3 regions of the Streptomyces durhamensis genome follow, and region 2 is predicted to be linked to each of the others. Evidence: riboswitches for the same ligand, from Rfam matches in the RefSeq annotation. Region 2 holds a riboswitch; each other region holds the start of a gene.
What was found. A riboswitch is a leader RNA that binds a small molecule or an ion and turns the genes downstream of it on or off. The one in region 2 is predicted to bind cobalamin.
Positions count from the first base shown of each region.

Region 1: linked by a shared signal. The riboswitch ahead of IO33_RS0110935 (hypothetical protein) and the one ahead of IO33_RS0130945 (SCO2321 family membrane protein) in region 2 are both predicted to bind cobalamin.
Region 3: linked by a shared signal. The riboswitch ahead of nicT (Nickel transporter NicT) and the one ahead of IO33_RS0130945 (SCO2321 family membrane protein) in region 2 are both predicted to bind cobalamin.

Region 1 covers NZ_JNXR01000006.1:306,374-316,173, forward strand. The annotation lists gene IO33_RS0110905 (thiamine pyrophosphate-binding protein) at 1-494, shown strand, start outside; gene IO33_RS0110910 (SRPBCC family protein) at 466-1,119, shown strand; gene IO33_RS0110915 (ketoacyl-ACP synthase III family protein) at 1,116-2,135, shown strand; gene IO33_RS0110920 (histidinol-phosphate transaminase) at 2,139-3,158, shown strand; gene IO33_RS0110925 (SpoIIE family protein phosphatase) at 3,200-5,296, opposite strand; partial or broken gene IO33_RS52335 (hypothetical protein) at 5,457-5,680, shown strand; gene IO33_RS0110935 (hypothetical protein) at 5,713-6,054, opposite strand; cobalamin riboswitch at 6,150-6,289, opposite strand; gene IO33_RS0110940 (acyl-CoA dehydrogenase family protein) at 6,368-8,092, opposite strand; gene IO33_RS0110945 (PadR family transcriptional regulator) at 8,198-8,770, opposite strand; gene IO33_RS0110950 (thioesterase II family protein) at 8,898-9,665, opposite strand; gene IO33_RS0110955 (GMC oxidoreductase) at 9,754-9,800, opposite strand, start outside.
Region 2 covers NZ_JNXR01000024.1:17,630-27,429, reverse strand. The annotation lists gene IO33_RS0130975 (aldehyde dehydrogenase) at 1-819, opposite strand, end outside; gene IO33_RS0130970 (DUF1259 domain-containing protein) at 1,009-2,007, opposite strand; gene IO33_RS51350 (hypothetical protein) at 2,462-2,635, opposite strand; gene IO33_RS0130960 (Strvi_7410 family MBL fold metallo-hydrolase) at 3,122-4,141, shown strand; gene IO33_RS0130955 (helix-turn-helix transcriptional regulator) at 4,362-4,943, opposite strand; gene IO33_RS0130950 (ATP-grasp domain-containing protein) at 5,214-6,077, shown strand; cobalamin riboswitch at 6,472-6,620, shown strand; gene IO33_RS0130945 (SCO2321 family membrane protein) at 6,734-7,951, shown strand; gene IO33_RS0130940 (SCO2322 family protein) at 7,948-8,610, shown strand; gene IO33_RS0130935 (CbiQ family ECF transporter T component) at 8,597-9,790, shown strand; gene IO33_RS0130930 (ABC transporter ATP-binding protein) at 9,787-9,800, shown strand, end outside.
Region 3 covers NZ_JNXR01000043.1:14,753-24,552, reverse strand. The annotation lists partial or broken gene IO33_RS44970 (PepSY-associated TM helix domain-containing protein) at 17-1,305, shown strand; gene IO33_RS0139025 (ArsR/SmtB family transcription factor) at 1,376-1,735, opposite strand; cobalamin riboswitch at 1,815-2,004, shown strand; gene nicT (Nickel transporter NicT) at 2,032-3,141, shown strand; gene IO33_RS0139015 (flavin monoamine oxidase family protein) at 3,982-4,509, opposite strand; gene IO33_RS0139010 (alpha/beta hydrolase family protein) at 4,911-6,218, shown strand; gene IO33_RS0139005 (phospholipase D-like domain-containing protein) at 6,479-8,092, shown strand; gene IO33_RS53665 (hypothetical protein) at 8,123-8,248, shown strand; partial or broken gene IO33_RS48410 (IS5 family transposase) at 8,315-8,967, shown strand; gene IO33_RS0138990 (TipAS antibiotic-recognition domain-containing protein) at 9,166-9,588, opposite strand.

The DNA.
Region 1 (9,800 bases), on a different contig from region 2:
TCGTGGTGGCGGTCGGCATGGGCGGCATGGGCTACACCTTCGGCGCCGGCATCGGCGCCGCGCTCGCCACCGGCCGGCGCACGTACGTCCTCGCCGGCGACGGGGCCTTCTTCATGCACGGGATGGAAGTGCACACCGCCGTGGAGTACGACGCACCCGTCACGTTCGTGATCTTCAACAACAACGCGCACGCCATGTGCGCGCTGCGGGAGGAGTTCCTCCAGGGCGGCGGGCGCGGCGACGACCTGTTCACCCGGACCGACCTGGCCGCCGGGGTGGCCGCCGCCTTCCCGTCCCTCGATGCCACGGCAGCCGCCGACGCGGCGGAACTGCGCACGGCACTGCTGCGCGGCAACGCGGGCCGCGGCCCGGCGTTCGTCGCAGTGGAGTGCGACCCGCGGGAGATCCCCCCGTTCCTTCCCTTCCAGTCCTTCACCGAAGCCGCCGAGAGCAAGGAGAGTTCAGATGAGCGAGCCGTCGTCCACGTTGGCTGACATCCCCGGTCTGATCCGGATCGAGAACGCCGGCAAGGAGGAACTGACCGCCCACTGCATGGAGCTCACCCACGCGGTCTACCCCCACCACCAGGTCTACGGGCAGTACTGCACCATCCACGAACACGTCGACTGCCCCCCGGAGCAGGCCTACGACTACCTGCGCCAGGGGCACCACCTGGAGGAGTGGACCTGCAGTCTGCGCGACTTCGCGCCCACCGGCACACCGGGGCTGTGGGTCGGTCACGACCGCCTGGAGGACGACACCAGGATCTACTGCAGGGTGGCGGCGAACCCCGAGGCCATGACCGTGGACTACCACTGCTCCTGGGACCAGGGCGAGACGCTGTGGATGATCTACCTGATGCGCGTCGTCCCGGCCCCCCTGGTGCTCGACAAGCCGGGTTCGGTGATCACCTGGACCAACTGCCGGCACCCCTACTACGACGACAACCCCCACCCCGGCCTGACGCCCCGCCCCGACCGGCCCTGGGTCGGCGACTACTGGGATCTCTTCTACGCGGGACACACCGTGGAGATGCGCAATCTCAAGGCCATCCTGGAACACCGTCACCGCGGCGGTCTGCCGGTCGGTTCGGCTCCGGCGAGGACGGTGGCCAAGTGACCACGGTCAGCCTCACCGACGTCGCGAGCTATCTGCCCGGCGCGCCCGTCCCCGCGGAGTTCTACACGGACTTCCCCGGAGCCGAGGACAAGCTCCGCGACCACCCCATGTTCAAGGTCCCGCCGTTGCGGCACCACGTGGCCGGGGACGAGACCAACGCGGACATGGTCGAGCGCGCCGTACAGCCGCTGATCGAACGGCACGGTGCGGCGGAGATCCGGGGCGTCGACGTGCTGTTGGTGCACAGCCAGTTGCCGGACCTGCCGTTCGTGGGCGCCGGAACCGAGGTGGCGCGGCGGCTGGGCCTGAACCCGGAGTGGCTCGTGGACGTGGCCAACGCGGGCTGCGCGTCCTTCGTGCACATGGTGAAGCTGGCCCGGCAGATCCTGACCTCCACCGATGCGAAGACCGCGCTGATCTGCAACGCGCAGAGCGCCGCGGGGCAGTGGTTCACCCAGTCCGAGGTGCGCAAGCTCGCACAGGCGGCGATCCCGGGCGACGGGTGCGGCGTGGGGTACGTGACGACGTCGGCCGAGTCGCCGGTCCTCGACGTGGAGACCCGGCACATCGGCGAGTACGCCGGCGACATGACCGTGGCGGTCGACGACGGCCGCAAGTACTGGGAGCCGGGAGAGTCCCAGCTGCGGATCGGGTTCACCGACGCGAGCGTCGCCAAGGTCCTCGCACGCGGGAACCGCCTGGTCCCCGAGGTGGTCATGGAGCTGTGCCGGCGGCTCGGCGTGGCGAGCACCGACATCGACGTCCTCATCACCAACCAGCCCAACCGCACCTTCCTGCGGAACTGGCGGGAGGCGCTGCAGCTGCCGGCCGAACGGCACCTGAACACCTTCGACGCCTGCGGGAACCTGTTCGGAGCGGCGATCCCGGTCACCCTGGACCGCGCGCTCAGCTCCGGGCGAGTGGCGGACGGCGACCTGATGGTGCTCGGGGGATTCGCCCACGCGGGTGACTTCGCCGGTGCCGTCGCCGTGCGCTGGCACGGCGGGCGGGGCTGAGCCGTGGACGTCCCCGTGCTGCACCGGCTCGCCCTGAACGAGAGCCCGTATCCCCCACTGCCCTCGGTGCGCGAGGCGATGCAACGAGCCGTCGCACAGGCCCACCGCTACCCGCAGTTCCACCCCGACGACCTCACCGAGCGGATCGCCGCGTGGTGCCGGGTGCCCTGCGACCGCGTCGCGGTGGGCAGCGGATCGGTCGGCGTGGCCCTGCAGTTGCTCCAGGCGGTGGTCCGGCCCGGCGACGCGGTGGTCCACGCCTGGCGCACGTTCGACGCCTACCCCCTGCTGGCCGCCATGGCCGGTGCCCGCTCCCTCCCGGTGCCCCTGTCGCCGGAGGGACACCAGGATCTGGGGGCCCTGCTCGCGGCGCTCGGCCACCGCACCCGCGTCGTGGTGCTGTGCAATCCCCACAACCCCACCGGAAGCCTCGTCACCGCCGGCGCGCTGTCGGCGTTCCTGTCCCAGGTCCCCCGACACGTCACGGTGCTCCTCGACGAGGCGTACGTGGAGTTCGCCCGCGGCACCGACCTGCCGGACACGCCCGCGCTCCTGGACGCGCACCCCAACCTGCTGGTCCTGCGCACCTTCTCCAAGGCCTACGGCCTCGCCGCCCTGCGGGTGGGCTACGGGCTCGGCGCCCCCGGCCTGGTGGAGCGGATCCGCCGGCACCAGCTGCCCTTCGGGATCAACGCGGTGGCGACAGCGGCGGTCAAGGCCTCACTGCGTGCCGAGAGCGAGCTGCGCCTGCGTGTGGACACCGTCGTCGCCGAACGCGAACGCCTCCGGTGTGAACTCGTGTCCCTCGGTTGGCGCGTCCGCCCCGGCCACGCCAACTCCGTCTGGCTCGCCGCGCCCGATCCGGTCGACGAGGGCGCCGCGGCACTCACCGACGCCGGTGTCCAGGCGCGCCACTACCCCGGCGAGGGACTCCGGCTGACCGTCGGCGACCGGAACGCCAACGACACCGTGCTGGGCGCGCTGGCGGGAGTGCGCGCGCACCGGAGCGCGTCGCGGACCTGACGGCGTGCAGGTGAGGTGCCGCGGCAGCCCGGGGCCGGGCGTCACGGTTCGGTCCCCCGGGCGTCCGGCTGCGGTTGTGCGCGGGCGATGAGCAGCGCGACGTCGTCGTGGCCTGCCGGGTGCCGGAGCTGCTGCAGCAGCCGGTCGCAGGTCTCCTCCGTGGAGTGGTCCGGGCCGGTCAGGAGGCGCAGGAGGTCGTCCAGGCGTTCGTCGATGGGGTCGCTTCGGGTTTCGACCAGCCCGTCGGTGTAGAGGACCAGTTGATCGCCGGGGCGCAGGTCGAAGGTGGTGGTCTCGAAGGGGACGCCCCCGACGCCGAGCGGGGTGCCGGTGGGGAGGTCGAGGAGTTCCGGTGGTCCGCCGGCCCGGATCAGGACCGGGGGCAGGTGGCCGGCGGAGGCCACCTGCAGACGGGCGTGGTGGGGGTCGTAGATCGCGTACACGCACGTGGCGATGTACGGGTCCAGGCCGCTGGTGATCTTGTCGAGGTGCGTGAGGATCCGGGCGGGGCCGAGGTCGAGGTCGGCGAGGGTGGAGGTGGCGGTGCGCAGGCGTCCCATGGCGGTGGCCGCCGGGATGCCGCTGCCCATGACGTCGCCCACCGTGAGTGCGGTGCGGTCGCCCTCCAGGGGGATGACGTCGTACCAGTCGCCGCCGACCTCGCTGAACGCCTGCGCGGGCCGGTAGCGGGCGGCGACCTCAAGGCCGGGGTGCCGGGGCGAGAGCTGCGGGAGCAGGCTGCGCTGGAGGGTTTCCGCGGCGCTGCGGATGTGGTGGTGGAGGACGGCGTTGTCGATGCTCAGGGCTGCGGTGGAGGCGAGTTCGCAGGCGAGCGCGAGGTCGTCCTCGTCGAAGGGCACGGGGTTACGGGCGCGGGCCAGACCCATGACGCCGATGACCTGTTCCCGGGCGATGAGGGGAACCGCGATGTCGGTGTGCACACCGGCCCGCGCGAGCAGGGAGGCGGCCTCGGGGTCGGTGGCGATCCGGGTGTGGTCGCCGCTGTCCAGGTGGGTGATCAGATGGGGCTTGCGGGTGCGGACGCAGTACGCGGCCGGGTGGTCGGCGTGGTACGTGGTGAGCCGGCCGGGCGGCACGATCGCCTGAGCGGCGTCCGTGGGGTAGGCGGTCTTCACCGCCAGGGCGCGGAACAGCGGCGGGCCCTCGCCGACGTCCGTGCGGCCCGTCTGCAGCACCGAGTCCAGGAGGTCGACCGAGACCATGTCGGCCAGGCCGGGCACGACGACGTCGGCCAGTTCCTGCGCGGTGCGCTCCACCTCCAGGGTGGTGCCGATGCGGGCCGAGCCGTCGGCCACCAGGCGCAGGCGCTGCTGGGCGCGGTCGGCCCTCCTGGCCGCCTGGTACCGGTCGGTGACGTCGACCACCACGTTGGCGACGCCCAGGACGTTCGCGTGCTGGTCCTCCAGCCGGTACAACGACACCGCCCAGGCGTGGTCGCCCTCCGGGTCGGCGCGTGTGCGGCCCACCACCTGCCGGTCGACCACGGGGACTCCGGTCTCCAGGACCCGCCGCATGGCGGTCTCGGCGTCCTGGAAGGGCGCACCGGGCAGGATCTCGCCGAATCTGCGGCCAACGTGCTCGGCCTCGGCCACGCCGTGCATCGACGCCAGGGCGGGGTTGACCACCACGTACCGCAGGTCGGTGTCCAGGATCGCCAGCCCGATCGGCGCCTGGGTGACCAGCCGGGTGGACAGGGCCACGCCCCGTTCCACCTGGCGGAGGGTGCTCCTGTCGGTGGCCAGTCCCAGGGCGTAGTGGTCGCCGATGTTGTCGGTCAGCCGCATGTTGCGGAACTCGACCATCCGGGTGCTGCCGTCCTTGTGCCGGACGGGAAACGCGCCTGCCCAGCCCCGGCCCGTCTCCATCACCTCGGCGAACAGCATGATCGCCGCATCCCGGTGTTCCGGTTGCAACAGCAGCAGGGCCGCGTACTGCCCGACCGCCTCACTGCCGGTGTAGCCGAAGAGCTGCTCGGCCTGCGGGCTCCACATGTCGATCCGCCCGTCGGCCTCCAGCAGCACCGCGGCGACGCCCAGCAGATCCATCAGGCCGCTCGGGCCCGAGTCCGCGTCCTTCGGACCACCCGGTCGCTGTGGAGGCTGTTGCGCTGGGCTCATCACAGTGGCTCCTTTCACCTGCTGACCTCACCGGCGTACCGGTCCCACGGAGAAGGTCAGGGGAAACGTCCTTCCTGCAGGTCAGCCACCCTTTCCACGATGCTCCACGGGACCTGCGAGGGCCAGTGGGACGCACCGTGGGAACCGCACCGTCCGCTCGGGCAAGCGCCTGGTGGCGGGTGTCGTCGACGGCCGCACCATCAGGGGGAACGACCTGGCGACGTCGCTCGCCACGCTCGGCACCCTGCTGGGGCCGGCCGACCGGGCCGACGTGTCGGCGTCCTCCATCCTGCTGCACGTGCCGCTGGACGCCGCCGCGGAACGCGACATCGACCCGCGATCCTGCGCCGGCTCGCCTTCGCGAAGCAGAAGGCCCGGGAGGTCACGCCACCAGGCCCCCTGCCACGGCCCGAGCGTCAGGAACCCGCGGTGCGCCGCGGTGGGGTGAAGACGTACAGGTCGAGGATGTCCGGCAGGGGCGCCACCCCCGGGCCACCGGCGCGCACCCAGGTGACGATGTCCTCGGTGGCGTCCGGGTCGTTGACGAGCCCGAGCCACACCGGCCGCGCCCCGGCGGCCCGGCCCGCGGCGGAGGGCTGTACGACGATGACGTTGGCCCGATCGCACACGTCGAGGCAGTCGGAGACGCGCATCGGCACCTCCGCCCGCAGCCGCGCGGTCTGCGCCGCGTGATCGACCCCGGTCACCTTGGGGCTGCCACAGCAGCAGTCCCGGCACACGACGACACGGCACGGCACCGTTCCGCCGGCCTCCACGCGCTTGCCTGATGTCCCTGCCGTCGGCCTTCCGGGCACGGCGCCACTCCCCTCCCGGGGAGATCCGCCCCGGTCCTGCTCGAGGAGGCGACCGCGTGAGTCTCCTGGCTTCCGGTGTGCCACTCGCCCCGCTGTGGGGAGTGGCTCACCGGTCACAGTGGCGGGACCGCGCCGGATTCACACCGGCTTCCTCGGAACGCCGTCGCCTTTTGTCGCTGGTCATCATCTCATCAACGGCGAGTGCGCCGACCGGTGGCCGGGCCCACGCGGCTCGGCCACCGATGCGCGGGAGCGGCTACGGAGCCATCTCGTACGCTCCGGACAGTGCCTCGACCCGCTGCCAGACCCGCTCCGTGCGTGCCGCGTCGACGACCGGCCGCCGGATCGACGCCAGCGCCCAGTCCCGCTGCTGTTCGGTTGCCGAGTCCTTGCCGTGCAGTTCGACGGCGTGCGCGGAGAAGTCCCGTACGAGGACGGCGAAGAGTTCGTCGAGCACGTCCTCGTCGAGGCCGGTCAGAGCGGCCTGCTCCAGGACGAGCTGTCCGTGCACGACGAGGGCGAAGAGCTGACCGACCGCGAGGACGAGGTCGAGGTCGCGGCTCTGCTCCGCGTCGGGGGCGGCCGTGGCGACGAACTCGCAGAGCGCGTCGGCCTGTTCGCGCAGTCGGGTCACGTTGGGCAGGTGCGCGAACGCGTCGAAGGCGGGCCGCCAGTCGTGGAAGCGCACCGAGCCGAGGCCGCGGGCCGGTCCCTGCCGGAACAGGAAGTCGTCGTCGGCCGCGTCGAGGCGGGTCGGCACGGCGGGGTACTCGACGGCGTCGAGGAGATGGCTGCGCAGGAACTTCAGGATCAGCGCCAGGTTGACGTGGACCGTGCCCTCCAGCTTCGGGAGGCCGCGGATCTCCACGGCCGCCTGGCCGAAGTAGTTGTCCTTCTCGAAGCCCTTGGCGGCGATGACGTCCCACATCAGGTCGATGACCTTCTCGCCCTCCGTGGTCACCTTCATCTTCGTCATCGGGTTGAAGAGCAGGTAGCGGCGGTCGTCGGGGCCGGCGGAGCGGAAGTAGTCGACCGCGCGGTCGCTGAACGACTTCATGCCGACGAGCCTGACGTACGCGTCGGTCAGCTCCCGCCGCACGTGCGGGAAGCTGGTGACGGGGCGGCCGTAGAGGATGCGGTTGTGGGCGTGGGTGACGGCCTCGTACATCGCGTGCTCGCAGATGCCGATCGAGGCGGTGCACAGGTTGAACTTGCCGACGTTGACGGTGTTGAGGGCGGCGTCGAAGGCGGCGCGGCCCGTGTGCAGGACGTCCTCGGCGGCTACGGGGTAGTCCTGCAGGCGGAACTCGCTGACGAACTTGGAGGAGTCGACGACGTTCTTGACCAGGTGGTAGGCGGGGTGACGGCTGTCGGCGGCGAAGAACACGTAGCCGTCGGGGCCCTCGACGTCGCTGCGGCGGCCGAAGACGGAGACGAGTCCGGCCGCGTTGCCGTTGCCGATGTAGTACTTGGAGCCGGTGGCGCGGAAGCCGCCGTCGCCGTCGGGCTCCAGCAGCATGTCGGTGGAGTAGATGTCGGCGCCGTGCTCCTTCTCGGACAGGCCGAACGCGAACGCCTCTCCCTGGGCGAGGAGTTCCGCGGCGCGGGAGCGGGCGGCGGCGTTGTCGCTCTGCCAGACCGGGCCGAGGCCGAGGATCGTGACCTGCCAGGCGTACCAGTAGTCCAGGCCGTAAAAGCCCAGGATCTCGTTGAGCGCGGCGATCCGGGCGGTGTCCCACCGCTTGTCCGGCTCCCCCTCCCCCGCGGCGGACGACGGCGTCAGGAAGGTGGCGAACAGGTTCTCCTTCGCCGCGAAGGCCAGGAAGTCACCGAGCCACGCGCGGGTCCGGTAGTCCTCGGTCAGCCGCCGCTTCCCGCGCTCCTCGAACCAGTCGACGGTGGCGCGCAGCAAGCGGCGCGTTTCGGGGTCGAAGTGCGCGGGATCGTAGGTGCGCGGGTTGAACAGCAGCTGGTCGGCCATGGTGAGGACGCCTTTCGGCTGGTGGACGAGTGGGAAGGGGAACTCTGACGGCTGGACCGGCGGGATCCGCAGGACCGGGTGGTCCTGCGGACGGTGCGGCGGCGATCAGCGGCCCGGACCGAACCGGGCCAGCGTGGCAAGGACGTCGTCGAGCCAGTCGATCATCATCCGCTCGTACGCGATGCCGCCGCGCAGGACGACGTGCTGGAGCTCCCGCTCCGCGTCCGGTGGTGCCTGCGGACCGGCCGCGTCCGCCTCGGACCTCGTGAAGTCCCGCGCCTCTCCCGCCAGATAGTGCGCCAGCCGGTCCCGGTGTGCCTGCCGGTGCCGCTCCACCTCGCGGATCAGAGCGGCCGGGTCGTCGAATGCGGCGCCCCGGATCTTCACGGCCAGGTCGTGGCGTACGCTCTCCGGCTCGATCGGGTCGTGCAGCCAGGAGGACAGCGCGGCCCGGCCGAGGTCGGCGACCGAGTACTCCTTCTTGTCCGGCCGGCCCTGCTGCGGGACGTCCCGGACGTCGATCCATCCGTCGTTCTCCATGCGCTTGAGCACGCGATAGATCTGTTGGTGTGTCGCGGTCCAGAAGTAGCCGATGGACCGCTCGAAGCGCCGGGCCAGCTCATAGCCGGACCCCGGCTTCTCCAGGAGCGACACCAGGATCGCGTGTTCGAGCGCCATGCCGTCGATCCTGCTATGCAACTCGTTGCATAGCAACCTCGCCCGCACCGATGCGACGCGGCTCACCCCCGCGCGGCCCCCGTCCCAGCCGCGCGGTGCCCCGCGTCCGCCCGCGTGCGTCCGGTCCTCACGCCCGCTCGGGCACCGCCAGCTGGGCGGCCATGAGGCGGACGACCTCCGCCTGGTGTTGGCCCAGGAAGAAGTGGCCGCCGGGGAAGACTTTCAGCGTGAAGGGGCCGTCGGTGTGCCCGGACCAGGCGTCCGCCTCCGCCACGGTGACCTTCGGGTCGTCGTCGCCGACGAGGCAGGTCACCGGGCAGCGCAGGGGCGGCCCGGGTTCCCAGACGTACGTTTCGGCTGCGCGGTAGTCCGCCCGGATGGCGGGGAGGATCATGCGCAGGACCTCCTCGTCGCCCAGCAGCTGGGGGTTGGTGCCGCTCAGGCCGCGCATCTCGGCGACCAGCCCGTCGTCGTCGCGCAGGTGGACGGTCTCGTCGCGGTGCGTGGACGGGGCACGGCGGCCGGAGGCGATGAGGGCGGCGGGCGTGATGCCCCGCTCCCGCTCCAGCCGCCGGGCGATCTCGTAGGCGAGAGAGGCGCCCATGCTGTGGCCGAACAGGGCGACGGGCTGGTCGGTCCAGGGCAGGAGGGCCTCGTAGATCTTGTCGGCGAGCGCCGGTACGGAGTCCAGGAGCGGTTCGGTGCGACGGTCCTGGCGGCCGGGGTACTGCACGCACAGCACGTCGACGCTGTCGGGCATGGACCGGGAGACGGGGAAGTAGAAGCTGGCGGAGCCGCCCGCGTGGGGCAGGCAGACCAGCCGGACGCGGCTGTCGGGGCGCGGGTGGAACCTGCGGATCCAGAGGCCGTTGTCCTTGGTGAGCGGGGAGTGCACGGAATCGTTCCTTTTCGGTCGGGGTGCGAGCACCCACCGTGGCGGGGCATCGCCGGGAGGAGATGGGGCGGGCCCCGCCCACCGCTCGTCAGGAGTTCGCGACGTCCTCCTTGATGATGCGCTCGACGTTGCGCT
Region 2 (9,800 bases):
CGACACCGCCGTCCCCGCGTCCGCGTCCGGCAGGACGACGGCCGCCGACTTCCCGCCCAGCTCCAGCGTGACCCGGGTGAGGTTGCGGGCGGCGACCTCCATCACCCGCTTGCCGGCCGCGACCGAGCCGGTGAAGGAGACCTTGTCGACGCCGGGGTGGCCGACCAAGTACTCGCTGACCTCGCGGCCGGCGGGCAGGATGGAGAGCACGCCCTCGGGCAGACCGGCCTCGCGGGCGATCTCACCGAGCAGATAGGCGTCCAGCGGGGACTCGGGGGACGGCTTGAGTACGACCGTGCAGCCGGCCAGCAGCGCGGGGGCGAGCTTGGCGGCGGCGACGAACTGCGGAACGTTCCAGGGGACCACGGCGGCGACGACACCGACCGGTTCCCGGCGGACGAGGATCGGACCGAGGACGCCGTCCCTGCGCTCCTCGTAGGTGTGGTCCCGCGCGACCCTGATCGCCGCGTCCCACACCATCATCGCGCCGAGCGCCTGGGCGAGGACGCTCCAGGAGTACGGGGAGCCGTTCTGCGAGGAGATCACCCGGGCGATCTCCTCGTGCCGGGTGGCGATCCCGTCCTTGATCCGGGTGACGACCTCGATGCGCTCCTCAAGGGTCGTCCGCGGCCACGGCCCCTCGTCGAAGGCGCGGCGCGCCACGGCCACGGCCCGGTCCACGTCCCCACGGGAGGCGTGCGGCACCCGGCCGATGACCCGCTCGGTGTGCGGCGAGATCACCTCGATGACGTCCTTGCCCAGGGGATCGGTCAACTCCCCGCCGACGAACAGCTGTCCGTGTTCCACGAGCTCGGCCATGACCTACCGCCTCCCACCACAGAGCAACTTTCTGACGCAGCCTCAGAACTGATACCAGTTCTAGTTAAAGTAGTCCACGGGCAGGACGAGAATGCCCCTGACCAGCGGTTTCCCGGTGATCAGAGGCGGATGCAGAAGGTGTGGGCCGTCAGGGGGACAGAGCTTTATGCGAGTCTGTCAAGACAAAAGCTAGAGTCCCATTGCAGACATCGGCACAACGTTGGTGACGTCCACGGCCCGGCGAATGGCCTCGGCGAGCCTGACGGCATCGCCGACAGCCCAGTAGTGGACGAAGAACAGGTGAGGTTCGTCGTTGAGGTGGTGGTGATGCACCTCGACGAGTTGGACCCCGCCGCGCCGCAAGGCCACGAGGACAGGCTGAACCTCGTCGGCGATCATGACCAGATCACCGCTGACCGCGGCCGTTCCGCCACCGAGCGGCTGAAAGTTGACGGAGGTGGTGGCACCCAGTCCCGGAGGCAAGGCCAAATTGCCGTCGGCAATGGTCTCACGGCGGACATAGGTGCACGCGTAGATCTCGTCGTTGGCAGCCCCCTTGACGCCCATGGCGGCATCGATCGAGGCAGTGTCCAGGTCGCCAGACAGCGAGAGATTGATGGGTTCGGCAGGCGGGGTGCTGGTGCAGTCCAATGCCGCGCGCAGACCGCGAGCAACGGCGACCGGATCGTGGCCGTGAGCATGCAGGTGCACCCACCAGATATCCGGACTCTGGGCCAGCAGGTGCTTATGGATGGCCGTCAGCATGATCCCCCGACCCTGCAGGACGTCACAGAAATGCTGTAGTTCACGCTCGGTGACGACAGTGTCCCCTATCATGAGCGCGCTGTGGTCTGCGTACCGGACGAAGGACACGTGCGTGCCCAGGGCGAGTGCAGGCTTGATCAGGATGCCTTGGGAAAAGACAGTGAGGTCGCGGCGCGGAAAGGCCGTGTGGTACATGAACCGCCTCATGTCACCGGGGCGACCAAGAGCCTTACCCACGTCCGCCCAGTCTGCCAGCTTGGTCATCACCGGTTCGACCAGATCGCGGCCTTTCGGCCCGAAGGACAGGGCGTGGGCCCTGGCTGGCACGCTGGTAAACGCCGGCGCAAGGGCTACCGCGGCCAGCACACCGCGCCGGGACGCGGTAAGTCGGGGGCTGGTGTCCTGCTGTCGCTCATCATTCATGCGCTACGCCTCCTCACGCGATGGAAGCACGGAAGAGCGCGTCGACCGCTGATCGGCACAGCCGCATCCCACCAGTTGGGCTACCGGGCGAACACCCCACCTCGCTCGTAAGCAGGGACCGTGGGCGGCCGGTCTGTGCTGGACAGCAGGGAAGTAACAGCAACCACACCGACCACGGCCGATCGACGCAAACCGCTGGCGACCTCGTGACCAGCGTGCTTGGCCTCAGCGACCGTCGCGCCTGTAGTTCGCATCGAGAAGGTAGGTCGTGATCGCGAAATGAGGCGTGGCCGTACGGGTCCGTGGAATCGATCCACTGCCGAGCGAACCCGTCGTGCCGGCTCACAGCATGATGTGCGTCCCCGAGTGGGGTGAGCCATAGATCACCCCACGGCAGGCAAGGCCGGCCCGTACCCCTCGCGTGTCCGATCGGGCAGCAAGCGGCGCAGCGCTCTCAGCGCTTGAAGGAGCCCTTGGTCTGTTCCTTCGTGCCCCGCATCTTGCCTCGTGCTTCGAGAGCGGCGCCTTTCGCCGCGAGGGTTTCCTTGTGCATGGCGTGGGCCGCCGTCCGCACGGCCTTTCCGACGATCTGTTCGGCCTTTGCCTTGGCCCGTTCTCCGGCGCTCATCTCGGTACCTCCGTGGGTCTCACTGGCCGTGTGCCCCTTGAGGCAATGGGTGAAGCCACCCTTGTGGGCCGCGTTGTAAGGGGCGGCCGAGGTCCCCACGGGCCCGACGCGGAGTGGTTCCAGATCCGCTCTCACCCGGATGATCGCCTCGATGCCTTCATGGCGGCGGCACGTATCGCCGTGGACCGTCTGCTTCGAGCGAGAAGACGCAAGCTGCTGTTGGGCGAGGAAGCGAGGACGCCCTTAGGTTTCCTGGCGGTGGCGCGAACCCGCGTGGTGGACGAGGTGCCAGGGGCAGGGACGTCTGGCGCCACCTCGGCGAGGCCTGTTGCGCCGGAAGCGCCCTCTCCCCCTGCAGCGCAGTCCATCGAGACCGAGAACGGCCGGGCCGCCCCATCACTTTAGTCGACTTGAGCATCCACTGAAACCAGTTCTAGTTATAGTGGGCAATGGCCGCGGGCCGGCGGGTGGAGGGGTGGAGGGGCGATGGTGGAGGCGTTCGATCACGGCGGTGGTGTGCGGTCCGTGGCGGTTCCCATCCCGGACAACCCCCTCGGCCACACGCTCGTGTACGTCGTGGACACCGACCGCGGCCCGGTGCTGGTCGACACCGGGTGGGACGACCCGGACTCCTGGGACACGCTGGCCGCAGGCCTGCGCTCCTGCGGCACCTCGGCCGATGAGGTCCACGGGGTGGTGATCACCCATCACCACCCCGACCACCACGGCCTGTCGGACCGGGTGCGCGAGGCCTCGGGCGCGTGGGTGGCGATGCACGCCGCCGACACCGCGGTCGTACGGCGCACCCGGGAGGCCCGGCCCGAGCGCTGGTTCACCTACATGAGCGCCAAACTCGCCGCGGCCGGCGCCCCGGCGGAGCACCTGGCTCCGCTGCGCACCCCCCGTACCCTGCCCGGCCTCTCCCCCGCCCTGCCGGACCGGGAGATCGTCCCCGGTGACCTCCTCGACCTGCCCGGCCGCCGGCTGCGCGCGATCTGGACCCCGGGCCACACTCCCGGCCACGTCTGTCTGCACCTGGAGGAGGAGCACCCCGCCCGGCTCCCGGGCAACGGCCGCCTGTTCAGCGGAGACCACCTGCTCCCGCGGATCACCCCGCACATCGGTCTGTACGAGGATCCCGACGACGCGACCGTGACCGACCCGCTCGGCGACTACCTCGACTCCCTGGAGCGGATCGGCCGGCTCGCCCCCGCCGAGGTGCTCCCCGCGCACCAGCACGCCTTCACCGACGCCCCCGGCCGGGTACGGGAGCTGCTCGGCCACCACGAGGAGCGCCTGGCCGGCCTGCTCGCCCTGCTCGCCGAGCCGCTCACGCCCTGGCAGCTCGCCGAGCGCATGGAGTGGAACCGCCCCTGGGCCGAGATCCCGTACGGCTCCCGGAACATCGCGGTCTCGGAGGCCGAGTCCCATCTGCGCCGCCTGGTCGAGCAGGGCCGTGCGGAACCGGTGGCGGGGAGCGAGCCGGTGGCCTACCTCGCGGTGTGAGCGGTGGAAGGGGTGTGAGTGGTGGAAGCGGTGTACGGGGTGTGATCCCGTCGCGTCCGAGAGGGCCTGACTGTTGGACAGGCCTAGGGACCCCTTGCGCAGCTGGGAGTGGCCCCGCCGGGGGACGGGCGCCGGATCGAGGGCCTTCCGCCGGGTCGACGGCAGCCGGCTGATCGCCCCCGCACGCTGCACCTGCCCTTCGGCGGTGGCACCCCGGGGGTCAGTCCAGCCCGCGCTCCGCGGAGATGATCATCTCGGCGAGGTCGGCCAGCGTGGCGAGCTGGCGGGCGTTCATCTCCGGTGCGCGGGCGGCGAGTCGTACGAGGCCGCTCTCGCGCAGCCGCAGCAGCGGGTCCGCCTTGGCCTCCAGGGCCTGCAGCACCGGCCGCAACGCCTCGTGCAGCGCTTCCGGTTCGTCGGCGGTGAAGAACCCGGCGGGCAGGCCGAAGAAGCGGCGCAGCCGGTCGGTGTGCTGCAGGCCCGGCATGCCGCTCTTGCGCCACTCGCTCAGCCACTGCCGGCTGGTTCCGGCGATCCTCGCCAGCTCGTCCAGCGAGTACCGCTTGCCGTCGGGCCGGCGCCGGGTCTCGCGGATGAAGTCCAGCCGCTGGCGCACCCGTTCGGCCAGACAGGTCTCCGTGGCCCGGCCGCCGGCGAGCAGTTCGACGACGACGCCCACGGGGATGCCCGTGCGATGGGACAGGTCGGCCACGTCGAGGACTTCCGGCAGCCGGCCGGACCGGCCGGTCAACTCGCCGAGCTGGTCCAGGACAGCGGCCAGCGAGGCGTAGGCGTCACTCACCGAGGTCCCCCCTGGGCGTGTCGTCCGTTCGGCGGCTGGGCTGACGGCGAGGCTACCCGGTCGCTCGTTCGCCTACCAGACGTGACAATACTTCCTGCCCAATGTGGCAGCAATCGTTGACAGTTGAGGGCGGACCGGGTGAGGATCACGACACAGAGAGCAAGATTCACCCCGCCTGGGTGCTGTCCAGACCCGCCCCGGGTGCCGTCTATGGGGGAGCGGCATCCGGGGTGATCTCTGTCCCGCCTCTCCCGCGAAGGGTGACGCGCGATGCCGCAGCCCGTCCTTCTGCTCGGGGCCGGCCGGGCCGCGCACGGCGGCTACCCCCTGGCACGGATCGCCGCCGTACGCCCGGTGGTGCTGGTCGGCGCGTCGGCGCCCGGCTGGGCGCGGCCGTTCCTGTCCGGCCTTCTCGCCGCTGACCCCGCGCGGGAGGCGGAGACGGCCGAGACGGTGGCGCGGTACGCCGCCCGTCATCCGGTCGCCGGCGTCCTGACCTGGAGCAGGGCGCACCTGGCCGTGGCGGCGCGGGTCGCCGGGCGGCTGGGGCTGCCGGGTCTGCCGTACGAGACGGCCGCCGCCTGCGCCGATCCACCGGCGTTACGGGCGCTGCTGGTCCGGCACCGGGTGCTGCCGGCGGGGCCGGAGGACACGGAGGGGCCGCTGGTGTCGGCCGAGACGGTCGTCCTGGACGACGAGGTCCGCATCACCGCACTGACCCGTACGACCCCGCTGCGCCACTCGGTCCACGCTCATGACGGGCTGCTGCACAACCGGTTCCTCCGGCAGACCGTGGAACGCACGGTACGGGCGCTCGGGCTCACGCACACCGTCGCGCACGTGGGTGTGCGGCTGACCCGGCGGGGGCCGCGGGTCACCGGCGTCGCGCCGCATCTGCCGGGTGACCTGATTCCCTGGCTCGTGGAACGGGCGACGGGGGTGGATCTGGTGGGGGCGGCCCTGGCACTCGCGTGCGGGACGGTGCCGGACGTGACGCCCACCCGGCAGCGGGCGGCGGCGATCCGCTTCGCGGAGCCGGCGGGGTCGGGGCGGCGCGGGTACTGGGCGGTCGAGGGTGACGACGCGCATCAGTGCGAGCGGGCGCTTGAGGGGGTGGCCGGGGCCGCCGCCTAGTGCTGTGGCCGGAAAGGTCTGCCGGAAAGCTCGCGGCGTCCGGTGCTGGGGCACCTCCCACACCTTTCGGGCTGCGGGGGAGCATCGCAAGGCGGAGCATCGCCCGCGTACCGGATGTACTCGGGTGGTGCGACAACACGGCGAGGTGCCGTACCGGGCGTCGCGAGCCGGTGAACCTTTCCGGCCGCAGCACCAGCGGTGCCGCGGATCGTAGGGCCCTGTGCCCGATGAGCGGGCCGGCCCGCCGTTCGTCCCGAGCGCTCGCCGCGTCAAGTGCCCGCCGGTCCCGGGACGTTCCGCCGCCCACGGCGCAAGGGCGCGGCCGGCCGCCCGGCGGGCCGCCCGCCTCCGTCGGGACCGTGACCCCGGTCACCGCCGTCCTGTGCCCACAGCCACTCCTCAGGGCGCTCGGGGCTGCCGGTAAAGTGGCGGCGTCGTCATCACACCCGTACGGGGGGAAGCCGGTGCAATTCCGGCGCTGACCCGCAACCGTCAACCATCCCGAGGATGGTGAGCCGGACCGCCCCGGGCGGGACGTTGACCGGCTCGCGTACCCGGCGGTCCGCCGGGTACGGCACCGTCGAGGTTTACGGAGCCGAGCCGCCCGGGGGTCCCCGTGCGCTGCCGGTTCCCCGCAGGAGAGGCAGTCGCCGACCATGAACGTCCGCCGCAGTGCCGCGGCTCTCGCCGCCGTAGGCGTGCTGGCCGCCGCCGCGCCCGCCACGGCCGCCGGCCCGTCCCCGTCTCCCAAGGTCGCGATCCCGTCCGGGCTGTACGGCACGTCCGACCCGACGTACGACGGTGTGTGGCGCCAGTCGCTGACGCTGGTCGCCCAGCGGACCCTCGGCTACCGGCCGGCCGCGAAGGCCGTGGACTGGCTCGCGGGCCAGCAGTGTGCCGACGGCGCCTTCGCCGCCTTCCGCGCCGCTCCCGCGAAGGCCTGCGACAGCAAGGTCACGGTGGACACCAACAGCACGGCCGGCGCCGCGCAGGCCCTGAAGGCGGCCGGCGGGCACGACGCCGCCGTCGGCAAGGCGGTGGCCTGGCTGAAGTCCGTGCAGAACAAGGACGGTGGCTGGGGCTACTACCCGGGCGGGGCCAGCGACACCAACTCCACCTCCGTCGTCATCGGCGCACTGGCCGCCGCCGGCACCGACCCGGCGGACGTGCGCACGTCCGGCAAGTCCCCCTACGACCTGCTGGCCGCCATGTCCCTGTCCTGCGACCGGGACGGCGGCGCCCTCGCCTTCCAGCCGGACAAGAAGGGCGAGAAGGCCGCCAACGCGGACGCCTCGGCGGCCGGTGTGCTCGGCGCGCTCGGCAAGGGGTTCGTCGCCCAGGCCGGCAAGGCGCCCGCGCACGCCGCCTGCACCGACGCCGCCCACCCCGCTCCCGCGCAGATCGCGGACAACGCCGGCGCGTACCTGGCGGCGACCGTCGCCAAGTCCGGCCATCTGCAGTCCACGCTGCCCGGCGCCAAGGACCAGCCGGACTTCGGCAACACGGCGGACACGGTCGTCGCGCTCGCCGCGGACGGCCGCACCGAGCAGGCGAAGGCGTCGTACGCCTGGCTGGAGAAGAACGCCTCCCAGTGGGCCGTGCAGAGCGGTCCGGCGGCGTACGCCCAGCTGATCCTCGCCGCGCACGCGGTCGGCGCGCAGCCGGGTGACTTCGGCGGCACGAGCCTGGTCCGCTCGCTGAACGAGCTGGGCCCGGCCCCGAGCATGGACTCCTCCGCACAGGCGACCAAGAAGTCCGAGGACTCCGGGAAGTCCGGCTCGGGTCTCGGTGTGTGGTGGTTCGTCGGTGTCTGCCTCGTCGCCGGCATCGGCGTCGGCTTCCTGCTCAGCGGCCGCAAGAAGCGCCAGCCGTGACGGCGGTCCGCCGCGCCGCGAGTCTGCTGTGCGCCACGCTGGTCGTGCTGGCCGGGGCCGGACAGGCGCACGCCACCGGCTACCGCTACTGGTCCTTCTGGGAGCGGACGGGCGGGCACTGGACGTACGCCACGCAGGGCCCGTCGACGGCCCGCCCCGACGACGGCGCCGTGGAGGGCTTCCGTTTCGCGGTGAGCGCGGACTCGGCGGACGCGAACCGGCCGCGCGGCGCGGCGGACTTCGGCACCATCTGCGCGGGGACGCCCGCCCGGTCCGGTACGAAGCGGGTGGCCCTGGTCCTCGACTTCGGCACCCCGGCGGACGCGCCGTCCGGCGAGACACCACCGGCGCGCCGCACGGCCTGCGCGCGGGTGTCCGCCGACGCGACGAGCGCGGAGGCGCTGGCCGCGGTCGCCCCACCCCTGCGCTACGACACCAACGCGCTGCTGTGCGCGATCGCCGGGTACCCGAAGAAGGGGTGCGGTGAGCAGGTGTCGGCGTCGTCGGGCGGGAAGTCGCTGGAAAAGAGCGGTGGTTCGGACGACGGCGGTTCGGACGACGGCCCCTCGCTGGGTCTGCCCATCGGCGCGGGAGCGGTCGCAGCGCTGGCGGGCGCGGCGGCGTGGCAGGCACGGCGGCGACGCGATGGCTCCGCCTGACCGCGGTCCGGCGGGAGCCGACCGCGCGGTGCCCCTCGCCCCCGGGGAGCCGCGGTACCGCCGCGCGGCGCGGCGCCCCACCCCCGCCCGCACACCGCACCGGACCGTCGTTCACCCCGGTGCCTGGTGGCTGTGGTCGCTTTCCCTCGGTACCGCCGCCACCCGCACCACCAACCCCCTCCTCCTCGCCCTCCTCATATCCGCCTCCGCCTACGTCGTGGCCACGCACCGCGGTGCCACCCCCGCCTCCCACGCCTACACCGCCTTCGCCCGGCTCGCCCTCGCCGTCCTCCTCGTCCGCCTTCTCTTCGCCGTGGCGCTCGGCTCCCCGATCCCCGGCACCCACGTCCTCCTCACCCTCCCCGAAGTCCCGCTCCCGCACTGGGCGCAGGGCATCCGCCTGGGCGGAAAGGTCACCGCCGAGGCGCTCGTCTTCGCCGCCTACGACGGACTGAAGCTGGCCACCCTCCTGATCTGCGTCGGCGCGGCGAACGCGCTCGCCGGCCCCACCCGGCTGCTGAAGTCCCTGCCCGGCGCGCTGTACGAGACCGGTGTCGCGGTGGTCGTCGCCCTCACCTTCGCCCCGCACCTCATCGCCGACGTCCAGCGCCTGCGCGCCGCCCGCCGCCTGCGGGGCCGGCCGGACCGGGGCCTGCGCGGCCTGCTGCAGGTCGCACTGCCGGTGCTGGAAGGCGCGCTGGAACGCTCCGTGGCCCTGGCCGCCGCGATGGAGGCCCGCGGCTACGGCCGCACCGCCGAGGTCCCCGCCCGCGTCCGCCGGACGACGGCCGCGCTCACCCTGGGCGGCCTGCTCGGCGTGTGTGCCGGCACCTACGGGCTGCTCACCGCGGAGGGCGGCACGTACGGCGTCCCGCTGCTGCTCGCCGGTGTCGTCGCCGCGCTCGCGGGGCTACGGCTCGGCGGCCGGCGTTCGCTGCGCACGCGGTACCGGCCGGACCCGTGGGACGCGCGGGCCTGGCTGGTCGCCGGTTCCGGCGCCGCCGTGGCCGCGCTGCTGACGCTCGCCTCGGCCCGCGACCCGGAGGCCCTGCATCCCGGTGTCGTCCCGCTCGTCACCCCGGCCCTCCCCCTGTGGCCGGCCGCGGCCGTCCTGCTCGCGCTCGTCCCCGCGTTCGCCGTACCCCCCGTCTCCGCCTCCGCCCCCGAGGAGCCGTCGTGATCCGCTTCGA
Region 3 (9,800 bases), on a different contig from region 2:
ATCGAGCCGCCCACCACTGCCCCACCCCACACGGCCGGCGAACCCGGAACGTCCGCCCAGCCCGGCACCAACGGCTCCGTCGCCTGTGCAGGCACTGCGCCCGCTGGTGCTGCGCCTGCACTTCTACGCGGGCGTGTTCGTCGCCCCGTTCCTGCTCCTCGCGGCACCCCGAGGGCACCATCTCCGCCGTGCGGCCGTCACCGCAGCCGGATGCGACCACACGCGTTCTGCTGTCCGGGGTGAAGGGCATCGCCGCCGACCACACGCTCGCCGTGTTCGTGGACCCCTGCACCGGCACGGTGCGCGGCGCGCTGGAGCAGTACGGCTCCACCGGCGCCCTGCCGCTGCGCACCTGGATCGACGAGCTCCACCGCGACCTGCACCTCGGTGACACCGGGCGCCTGTACAGCGAGTTCGCCGCCAGCTGGCTGTGGGTGATCACGGGTGGCGGGCTGGTGCTCTGGTGCGGCCGCCGCCGTGCCCGCCGCAAGGTCCGCGGCACCACAGGACGGCGGCGCTCCCTGACCCTGCACGGCACGGTGGGCGTCTGGGCGGCGGCCGGTCTGTTCTTCCTGTCGGCGACCGCCCTGACCTGGTCCACCTACGCCGGGGCCAACATTGGCGACCTCCGCGAAGCCCTCGGCCAGTCCACCCCCTCCGTCACCGCGACGGTGAGCAGCGGGCACGGGGGACACGACTCCATGGCGGGCATGGACATGAAAAGCATGGATATGGGCTCGCACTCCGGCGCACGCTCCGACGTGGGTATGGACGCCGTACTGAAGACAGCCCGCGCCGAGGGCCTGTCCGACCCGGTGGAAATCGTGCCGCCCACGGACTCCGGCTCCGCCAACGTCGTACGGCAGATCCAGCGCAGCTGGCCGGAGAGGCAGGACTCGATCGCCGTCGACCCGGCCACCGGCAAGGTGACCGACGTGCTGAGGTTTCGCCGACTACCCGCTACTGGCGAAGCTGACGCGGTGGGGCATCGACGCCCACACCGGTACTCTGTTCGGCCTCGTGAACCAGATCGCGCTGGCCGGTCTCGCCCTGGCCCTGGTCCTCCTCATCCTCTGGGGCTACCGCATGTGGTGGCAGCGCGGCCGCGGCTCCGCCTTCGGCCGTCCGATTCCCCGCGGCGCCTGGCGACAAGTGTCGGTTTCCGTGCTGGTGCCCCGCGTCGCGGTGGTCGCCGTCGTCGGCTACCACGTCCCGCTGCTCGGGATCCCGCTCGCCGGCTTCCTCGCCGTGGACATCGTCCTCGGCTGGATCGGACGCCGTCGTACCGGGCACGCACACGCCTGAACCGAGCGGCCGCACCTGCGCGGGAGCGTAGCGCGACGCCTGCCGCGATCACGTGCGGCCGCGGATGTCGTCATGCTTCTCGGGACACGCAGTGCTCGAGCAGCACGGCCATCGGGCCCTCTACGAGCCGATAGCGCACGATTCGGCCGTCCTTCTCGCCGTAGACGATGCCTGCGGTCCGCAGCAGGCGCAGGGCCTGGGACACGGCGGTGTCCCGCATGCCCGTGGCGACGGCGAGGTCGGAGACGGCGAGGGGGCCCGCCTGGTGGAGGGCGAGCAGGAGGGACAGGCGCCCGGGGTCCGAGAGCAGCGAAAAGCGGTCGGCCCAGGTCCGTACGCGCTCGGGCTCGCCGACGGCTGCGATGGCGTCGCAGACCCGATGGCCGTCGATGGTCCGCTGCCCGGCACGTTCCGCGGGGACGAGATGCATGGACTCATCATCGCAGTCACCGGCTCCTGCCTCCACATCTGATCAGTTGTGCAGCCTTGCAGCCTCGACCTCCTGCCTTCTAGGGTGGGCGGGCCGTGGTGTTCGGGAAGACCGGTGACAGTCCCTCAGGGGCTCAGTCCGGAGCGGCCCTCGCCACTGTGATCGGGGAGTTCCCGCCCCATGCGTTGCCACTGGCCTCACGGCCGGGAAGGCAGGGGCGGGCGCGTTGACCCGTCAGCCAGGAGACCGGCCACGGCAGCACGAAGCTGATCCACGAGGTGCTGGAGCGTGACCGTATGACCATGTCCCCAGGCGTGCCCGAAACCGCCGCCGCCCCTTCCTTCCGCTGGCGTCGTGAGGACACCGTCCGGACCGCCGGTCTCCTGGCCGTGATCGTCGCTCTGCACGTGGTCGCCTTCGGGATTCTCTTCCTGCTCGTGGTGCCGCGGCATTACGAGGTCGGGACCAAGGCGTTCGGGGTCGGACTGGGCATCACGGCCTACACCCTCGGCATGCGGCACGCCTTCGACGCGGACCACATCGCCGCGATCGACAACACCACCCGCAAGCTGATGGCCGACGGCCAGCGGCCGGTGTCGGTGGGCTTCTGGTTCGCGCTGGGCCACTCCGGCGTGGTGGTCGCCATGGCCGCGCTGGTCGCTGGTGGCGCCAAGCTCGCCGGCACCCTGATGAACGATGACTCGCGAGCACACCAGGTCCTGGGCACCGTGGGCACCACGGTCTCTGGCAGCTTTCTGTACCTGATCGCAGCTCTCAATCTGGTGGCACTGTTCGGCATCGCCCGCGTCTTCAAGGCCATGCGTGCGGGACGCTACGACGAGGCCGAGCTGGAAGCGCACCTCGACTCGCGCGGTTTCATGAACCGCATCCTGGGCCGGCTCACCAAGTCGATCCGCCGCCCCGGCCAGATGTTCCCCCTCGGCTTCCTCTTCGGTATCGGCTTCGACACCACCACCGAGGTCCTGCTCCTCGCCCTGGCCGGCAACGGCGCCGCCGCCGGCTTGCCCTGGTACGCGGTCCTGTGCCTGCCCCTGCTCTTCGCCGCCGGCATGAGCCTGTTCGACACCCTCGACGGCACCTTCATGAACTTCGCCTACCAGTGGGCCTTCTCCAACCCGGTCCGCAAGGTCTTCTACAACCTCACCATCACCGGCCTGTCCATCGCGGTGGCTTTCTTCGTCGGCACGATCGAGCTGGTCGGGGTGCTGCACGACAAACTGGGCCTGAGTGACGACGTCTCCGGCTGGATCGCGGGCCTGGACTTGGACAACGTCGGCTACGTCATCGTCGGCCTGTTCGTGGTCGTCTGGGCCGTGGCCATCGGCTACTGGCGCCTGGCCAAGGTCGAGGAGCGGTGGAACGCCCGTACTGCGGAGGCAGGTTGACCTGACTCGGCCCGGAGCCGGCGCCGACGACGGCACCGACAGCAGAAAGGCTCCCGCAAGGATCTGCCTTGCGGGAGCCTTTCGTTGTACCGCCTGCCGATTCGGTGGGGCTGGGTGCTGTCGGGCGACCTGCCGCCCCACCATCAGCAGGCTGTGGAGGCTGCGGCGGGTCAGGGCCGACGGATCTGGCAGACCGGGGGATGCGTGCGGAGCTGTCCGCGTACGAGGGCCGGCCCATCCCGTGGGCGGCGCGCCAGTCACCCTCTGGTCACGACGTGCTCACCTACACCGATGCCAGCCCCGCACCTGAGCCATCACACGACAGTCCCGCCGACGGCGAGACGCCGGTCGAACTGTGCCCCCAAGGCCCTCCAAGGCATATGAGCACTCGTAACGCGATCTTGCCGAGCCATGCTGGCTGGGGCGTCAGCGTCTCAGGTTCCGCGTGACCGCCTCCGCCAGGTCACGGTGCCACTGGTGAGGATCGCAGTCCGCCGCCAGCCACAGCCCCGGGGCTCTGTTCACTTCAAGCACCAACGCCTGTCCAGTAGTTCGAGGAGGTGGTGGGCGGTCTGCGGGCCGTGGGGCGAGCCGACGAAAGGCGAGCACGTTGGATTGCCTGATCGTGGAGTTCTGCTCATTCATCCAGTTCTGTGCGGCAGCCAGGTCCTCAGCAGTGCCCGTCGGCGTCGACGGGCCCACATGGCCGGGTGCCCAAGATCGTGCGCTCACAGAGCACATTCCGTCCGTGCCGAGCCCGCGTGTCTGGTCCATGTCCATGATCGACCCCTTCCACCGCGTTGCGGAACTCGGCGGAGAAACCGGTCAGGGTGAGCTGCTTCAGCAGGGGCAGGGGGATGTCGCTGACGCAGTAGTCGGCTGTCGTCGCCAGTTCCTGCCCGCCGGAGCGGCAGGTGGCAGCAGGCCGGTGAACTCGTCACGCCCGGTGAGAGTGGCGGACAGCAGGGCCGCGAGGTGGCCGCGGGTGTCGTTGGCGATGCGCCCGTTGCGCCAGGGCCGGCCGGGCGGGGTGTGTCCCGCGCGGTGCAGGACGTTCGCCGTGGTCTCCATGATGTACGGCTCCAGCGACACCCCGAGGTCGGTGCAGTACTTCAGGACCCGGCGGTGGTGGTACGGGATGCGGCCGGGGCCGAGGTTGAGGTACAGGCCCTTGTCGAAGGCGCAGGTGTGGGTCAGTACCGGGCTGTCGCCCTTGCCGTCGAGTTCGCACAGCTTGTCCCCCTTACGGGCGGTGCGGTTTCGGCCGCCGGTACGGGTCTGAGGCTCCAGGACCGTGCACTTGCAGCCGAGCCTGCTCAGTTCGTAGGCGGCGGTGAGGCCGCCGACGCCTGCACCGAGGATCAGCACCGACGGCTCCTCGCAGGTAGCCGCACGCGGCGCGGCGGCGAAGTCAGGGGAGGCGCCCTCGCCGGAGCTCGGCGTGGCGTGGGCGGAACGCCTTGACTCGATGGGGGCGGGACAGCCGAAGCCCTCCGTTGCCTCAAGTCCTATCGCGCGCGTCACCGAAACTCGCCCACAGGTGCGCTTACGGCGAGGGGGGCGGCGGCGGGCAGAAGTGTCTGATCGGTGATCCCACCTGGTCGCTTGGATCAACTGCTCGTCCGTCCGCCGCCACGGTGAACGCCAGGGCCTCCATATCCGTAGGCCACTGCGGCGGTACCGGCGTACGACAGCCGATCGCCAGTTCTTCGATCGTCGCTCAACAAAGGGGTCCCATGAAACACCGCCGCCCGCGCCCGCGTCGCAGAGTGATCGCCCGAGCGGTCGGTACGGCGGGTACGCTGGCCATCGCCCTGGGTGCGGGGATGACGCCGGCGATGGCCGCCGGGAAGACGCCCAACAAGCCCACCGCCACCGGGTTCTCGCCCGACCAGGACGACACCCCCTGGGCGCCCCAGCACGACGCGGCGCCGCCGCAGCTCAAGGCCGCCCGTCCGCAGGCCGTCACGCCCCCCGCGAGCACGTCCGCTCTCCAGCTCAGTCTGCCCGCACCGACCGGGCGCCACGGCGTGGGCACGTTCAGCCTGCACCTCGTCGACAAGTCCCGCACGGACCCTTACGTGCCCGGCAACAAGCCGCGCGAGCTGATGGTGTCGTTCTGGTACCCGGCCTCCTCCACCCGCGGTCACTACCGGGCGCCGTGGATGCCGTCAGCCTCCGGCGCCCACTTCCTCGCCTCCCAGGGCCTGACGCCACAACAAGTGACGTTGCCGCGGACCGCAGGCCATGTCCTCGCCCCCGTCGACACCAAGCTCGGGAAACTGCCCGTCCTGCTGTACTCCAGCGGGCTGCACTCGGACCGCGCGAGGGGCACCGTTCTTGCCGAGGACCTAGCCAGCCGCGGCTACCTCGTCGTCACCGTCGACCACACCCACGACGCCAACGAGGTACAGTTCCCCGGCGGACGGGTCGAGGGCAACACCATGCCGGCCGGCGCGCACTCCTCCGACACGCTCGACGTGCGCGCAGCCGACATCCACTTCGTCATCAACCAGCTCGGCACCATCGCCAAGGGCAGCAACCCGGACGTCGACCACGCCAGGCTCCCCACCGGTCTGTCGCACGCCGTGGACATGTCCCGCATCGGGATGTTCGGCGCTTCGCTGGGCGGCGCGGCGGTCGACACCGCCATGCAGCTCGACCACCGCATCGCCGCAGGCGTCAATCTGGACGGCCAGTTCTTCGGATCGGCGCCACGCAAGGACCTGCACCGTCCCTTCATGCTCTTAAGTTCCGGCACCCACAACCGCAACAACGACGGGTCGTGGCGCACGCTGTGGTCGCATCTGAAGGGACACCGGGTCGACATCCAGCTCCACGGCGCGGCGCACGTGTCCTTCGTCGACGACGAGGCGATGGCGCCCCAGGAGGCGAGCTTGCTCAGGCTCACCCCGGCCCAGCTCCAGCAGGTGTACGGAACGATCGACCCGAACCGCGCGATCGAGATCCAGCGCGTCTACCTCGCCGCCTTCTTCGACAAGGAACTGCGCCATCAACACGGCACCCTGCTCGACGGGCCCGACAAGAAGTATCCGGAGATCTCCTTCGTCCGCTGACCCGGGCGTCCGAAGGGCCGGCCCCGAGCGCTCTGTGTTCCGGCGCGGCGCCGCGGGCTTGAGCGGCTGGCCGAGATCGAAGGGGCCGGCGCGGAGCACGTGGGACAGATCCCCGCACACGGCCGAAACGGCCCTGCTCAAGGGAGGATTACGCATCCCGCACCTGCTCCCGAGTACGCCGACCGGCACGCCTGCGCTGCCCCCCGGCCCGACGCGCACTCGCGTCGTGATCACCGCCTACTCCCTGGTAACTTCAGGGCGTGATCATTTCGCTCCGCTTAGACCGTGCGGCGCGCCTTGCGCTGATATCCGCTCTGGCCCTCGCCGTACTGCCCGCCGCTCCTGCCACCGCGGCCCCGTCGACAACCCCGCACCTCGACGCCGTGGAACGCACCCTCCGCGAGGTCTCACCCGGCCTCGAAGGCGACGTATGGGAACGGACCGCCGGCAACCAGCTCGACACCGCGCCCGGCGATCCCACGGGCTGGCTGCTGCAGACCCCCGGGTGTTGGGGCGACGCGCAGTGCCGCGACCGCGCCGGAAGCAGGAATCTGCTGGCGAGGATGACCGGGAACATCGCCCGGGCAACCCGCACCGTAGACATCTCCAGCCTCGCGCCGTTCCCGGACGGCGCCTTCCAGGACGCGATCGTCGCCGGCCTGAAGTCCTCCGTGGCCGCCGGACATCACCTGAAGGTCCGCGTCCTCGTCGGTGCCGCACCCCTGTACCACCTCAACGTGCGCCCCTCGAAGTACCTGGACGACCTACGCGCCAAGCTCGGTCCCGCGGCGGACGCCCTCACCATCGACGTCGCTTCCATGACCACGTCGAAGACCGCCTTCTCGTGGAACCACTCCAAACTCCTGGTCGTCGACGGGGAGACCGCGATCACCGGCGGCATCAACGACTGGAAGGGCGACTACCTCGACACCGCGCACCCGGTGACGGACGTCGACCTGGCTCTGTCCGGACCCGCGGCCGGCACGGCGGGCCGCTACCTCGACCAGCTGTGGGACTGGACCTGCCGCAACCGGACCAACGTCGCGAGCGTCTGGTACGCCGCCTCCGGCGGAGCGGACTGCCAGGCCGGCATGGAGCGGGAGACCAATCCCCGTGCCGTTCCCGCCACCGGTGACGTCCCGGTTGTCGCCGTCGGCGGGCTCGGCGTGGGCGTCAAGGACTCCGACCCCTCCTCCACCTGGCGCCCCTCCTTGCCGGACACCGCCGGCACCCGGTGCGCGGTCGGCCTGCATGACAACACCAACGGCGACCGCGACTACGACACGGTCAACCCGGAGGAGAGCGCCCTGCGTTCGCTGATCTCCAGCGCCACCGAGCACATCGAGATCTCGCAGCAGGACCTCAACGCCACCTGCCCGCCGCTGCCCCGCTACGACACCCGCGTCTACGACGCCCTGGCCGCGAAGCTCGCTGCCGGGGTCAAGGTGCGCATCGTCGTCAGCGACCCCGCCAACCGCGGGGCCGTCGGCAGCGGAGGCTACTCGCAGATCAAGTCCCTTTCCGAGATCAGCGACGTGCTGCGCAGCCGGCTCGCCAAGGTCACCGGGGACGAGCAGGGTGCCCGGGATGCCCTGTGCGGCAACCTCCAGCTCGCCCCGCTCCGCGGGTCCGCGAGCGAGAAGTGGTCCGACGGCCACCCCTACGCGCAGCACCACAAGCTGATCGCGGTCGACGGCTCGGCGTTCTACATCGGTTCGAAGAACCTCTACCCGGCGTGGCTGCAGGACTTCGGCTACATCGTGGAGAGCCCGGCCGCTGCCCGGCAGCTCGATGGCGCACTGCTCCAGCCGCAGTGGAGCTACTCTCGGTCGTCGGCGACCGTCGACTACGAGCGGGGGATCTGCCGGATCTGACCGGGCCCCTCGTCCGTCACCGCCCGGCCGGTGGTGGCGGACGACGCCCGGCTGCCGCTCGTCGCCCAGCGGGCACAGCTGTTCCAGGAGAACCTGTCATGCGGCGACGGCGGCGAGGGCGCACTGAACTGGTCCCACTGGTGCAGACACCACTGAGCCGTCGCCCGCCGATGCCACCACCGGAGAAGAACCAGCATCTTGAGCTGTGAATGATCTCGGTTCATGGGTCGGGGAGATCTCACGGACGAACAGTGGGCGGTGCTGGAGCCGTTGTTGCCGAAGGGCACGAGGGTCCGACGGCCACCCATCTGGCTGCGATCACATGGGACCTGAGCGTCGACTCCACGGTGTGCCGAGCTCAACCACCGGGTGGCGTGTTGACCGAGCCCGGCGATCACGGGCTGGGACGTTCGCGCGGCGGGTTCACCACCAAGCTGCACCTGGCTGTCGAGCACGGTCAGAAGCCCATGGCGATCGTGGTCACGGCCGGTCAGCGCGGCGACTCGCCTCAGTTCGAGCCCGTGTTGGGGAAGATCCGCGTGCCTCGCATCGGGCCGGGCCGGCCACGCCTCCGCCCCGACCGGGTGCGGGCCGACAAGGCGTACGCCTCCCGCAAGAACCGCGCCCATCTGCGCCGACGCGGGATCCGCTGCACCATCCCAGACAAGGCCGACCAGGCGCGCAACCGCCGGAAGCTCGGCTCCCGCGGCGGCCGGCCGCCGCGATGCGACCCGGCCGACTACCGCGAGCGTCACGCGGTCGAGTGCGGGATCAACCGCCTCAAGAGACATCGCGCTGTCGCCACGCGGTACGACAAGCTGCCCGTCCGCTACGAGGCGACCGTCCTCGTCGCGACCATTAACGAGTGGCTGTGACCCGCGGTCTCGCGCAGCGGGATCCACGTTCCACGCCGCGGGCAGATCGCTCCCGCAGAAGACGCAGACGAAGTCGTCCTCACGCACGATGTTGCCCCGGCACCAGCCCGAGACCCCGGTCTCTGCTTCCTCCTCCCAGGGGCTGCGACAGCCCTGGGGCCTACCCCGTCCATGCATGTGCTGGCCCGTGCCGCCCGACTACGCCGAAGCCTCGGCCCCTGCGCTGGGGGCGAACCCGCTCCCCTGCTCGGCGAACACCTTGATCGCGGCGCCCAGGAACTCCACCATCCCGGGGTGGTAGGAATCGTGGAACGCCCTCATGGCCTCGTCCTCGGCGTAGAAGAGCGACATGCCGATGTAAGCCTCCCTGGAGGGGGTGTAGAACCGGCTAACGATGTCGAAGTGCCTGCGGACGAGCTCCTGGATCTGCTGGTCCCCTGGCAGGGAGCCGCCGTCCAGGAAAGCCGTCATCTCCCGGTACAGGACGTCCCAGTCCTGGTGGACCCGCTCCCTGTCCACATGTTCCCAGTCGTTGGTCCCGGCAAGGCTCCTCGCCTGCTCCTCGGCCAACGACCGGCGACACTCGTCCTCGTAATTCTTCCCCACGGCACCGGTTCCCATCGTTTCGTCACCTCTCCGGTGGATCCCCGAGAGGGCGCCGACATGTCGGCATCGACCGGCCGTCGATGATCAACTGCCGGTCCAGGCCGAACGGTGACACACAGCCACCGGGTCGGCAAACCATTTCTTGGACCCTCCGGCGCTCCGTCCCGGTCGGCCGGCGGGGGAAAGGCGCAGCTCGAACGGCGAGCCGTCGGAGCGGGGCGTCCAGC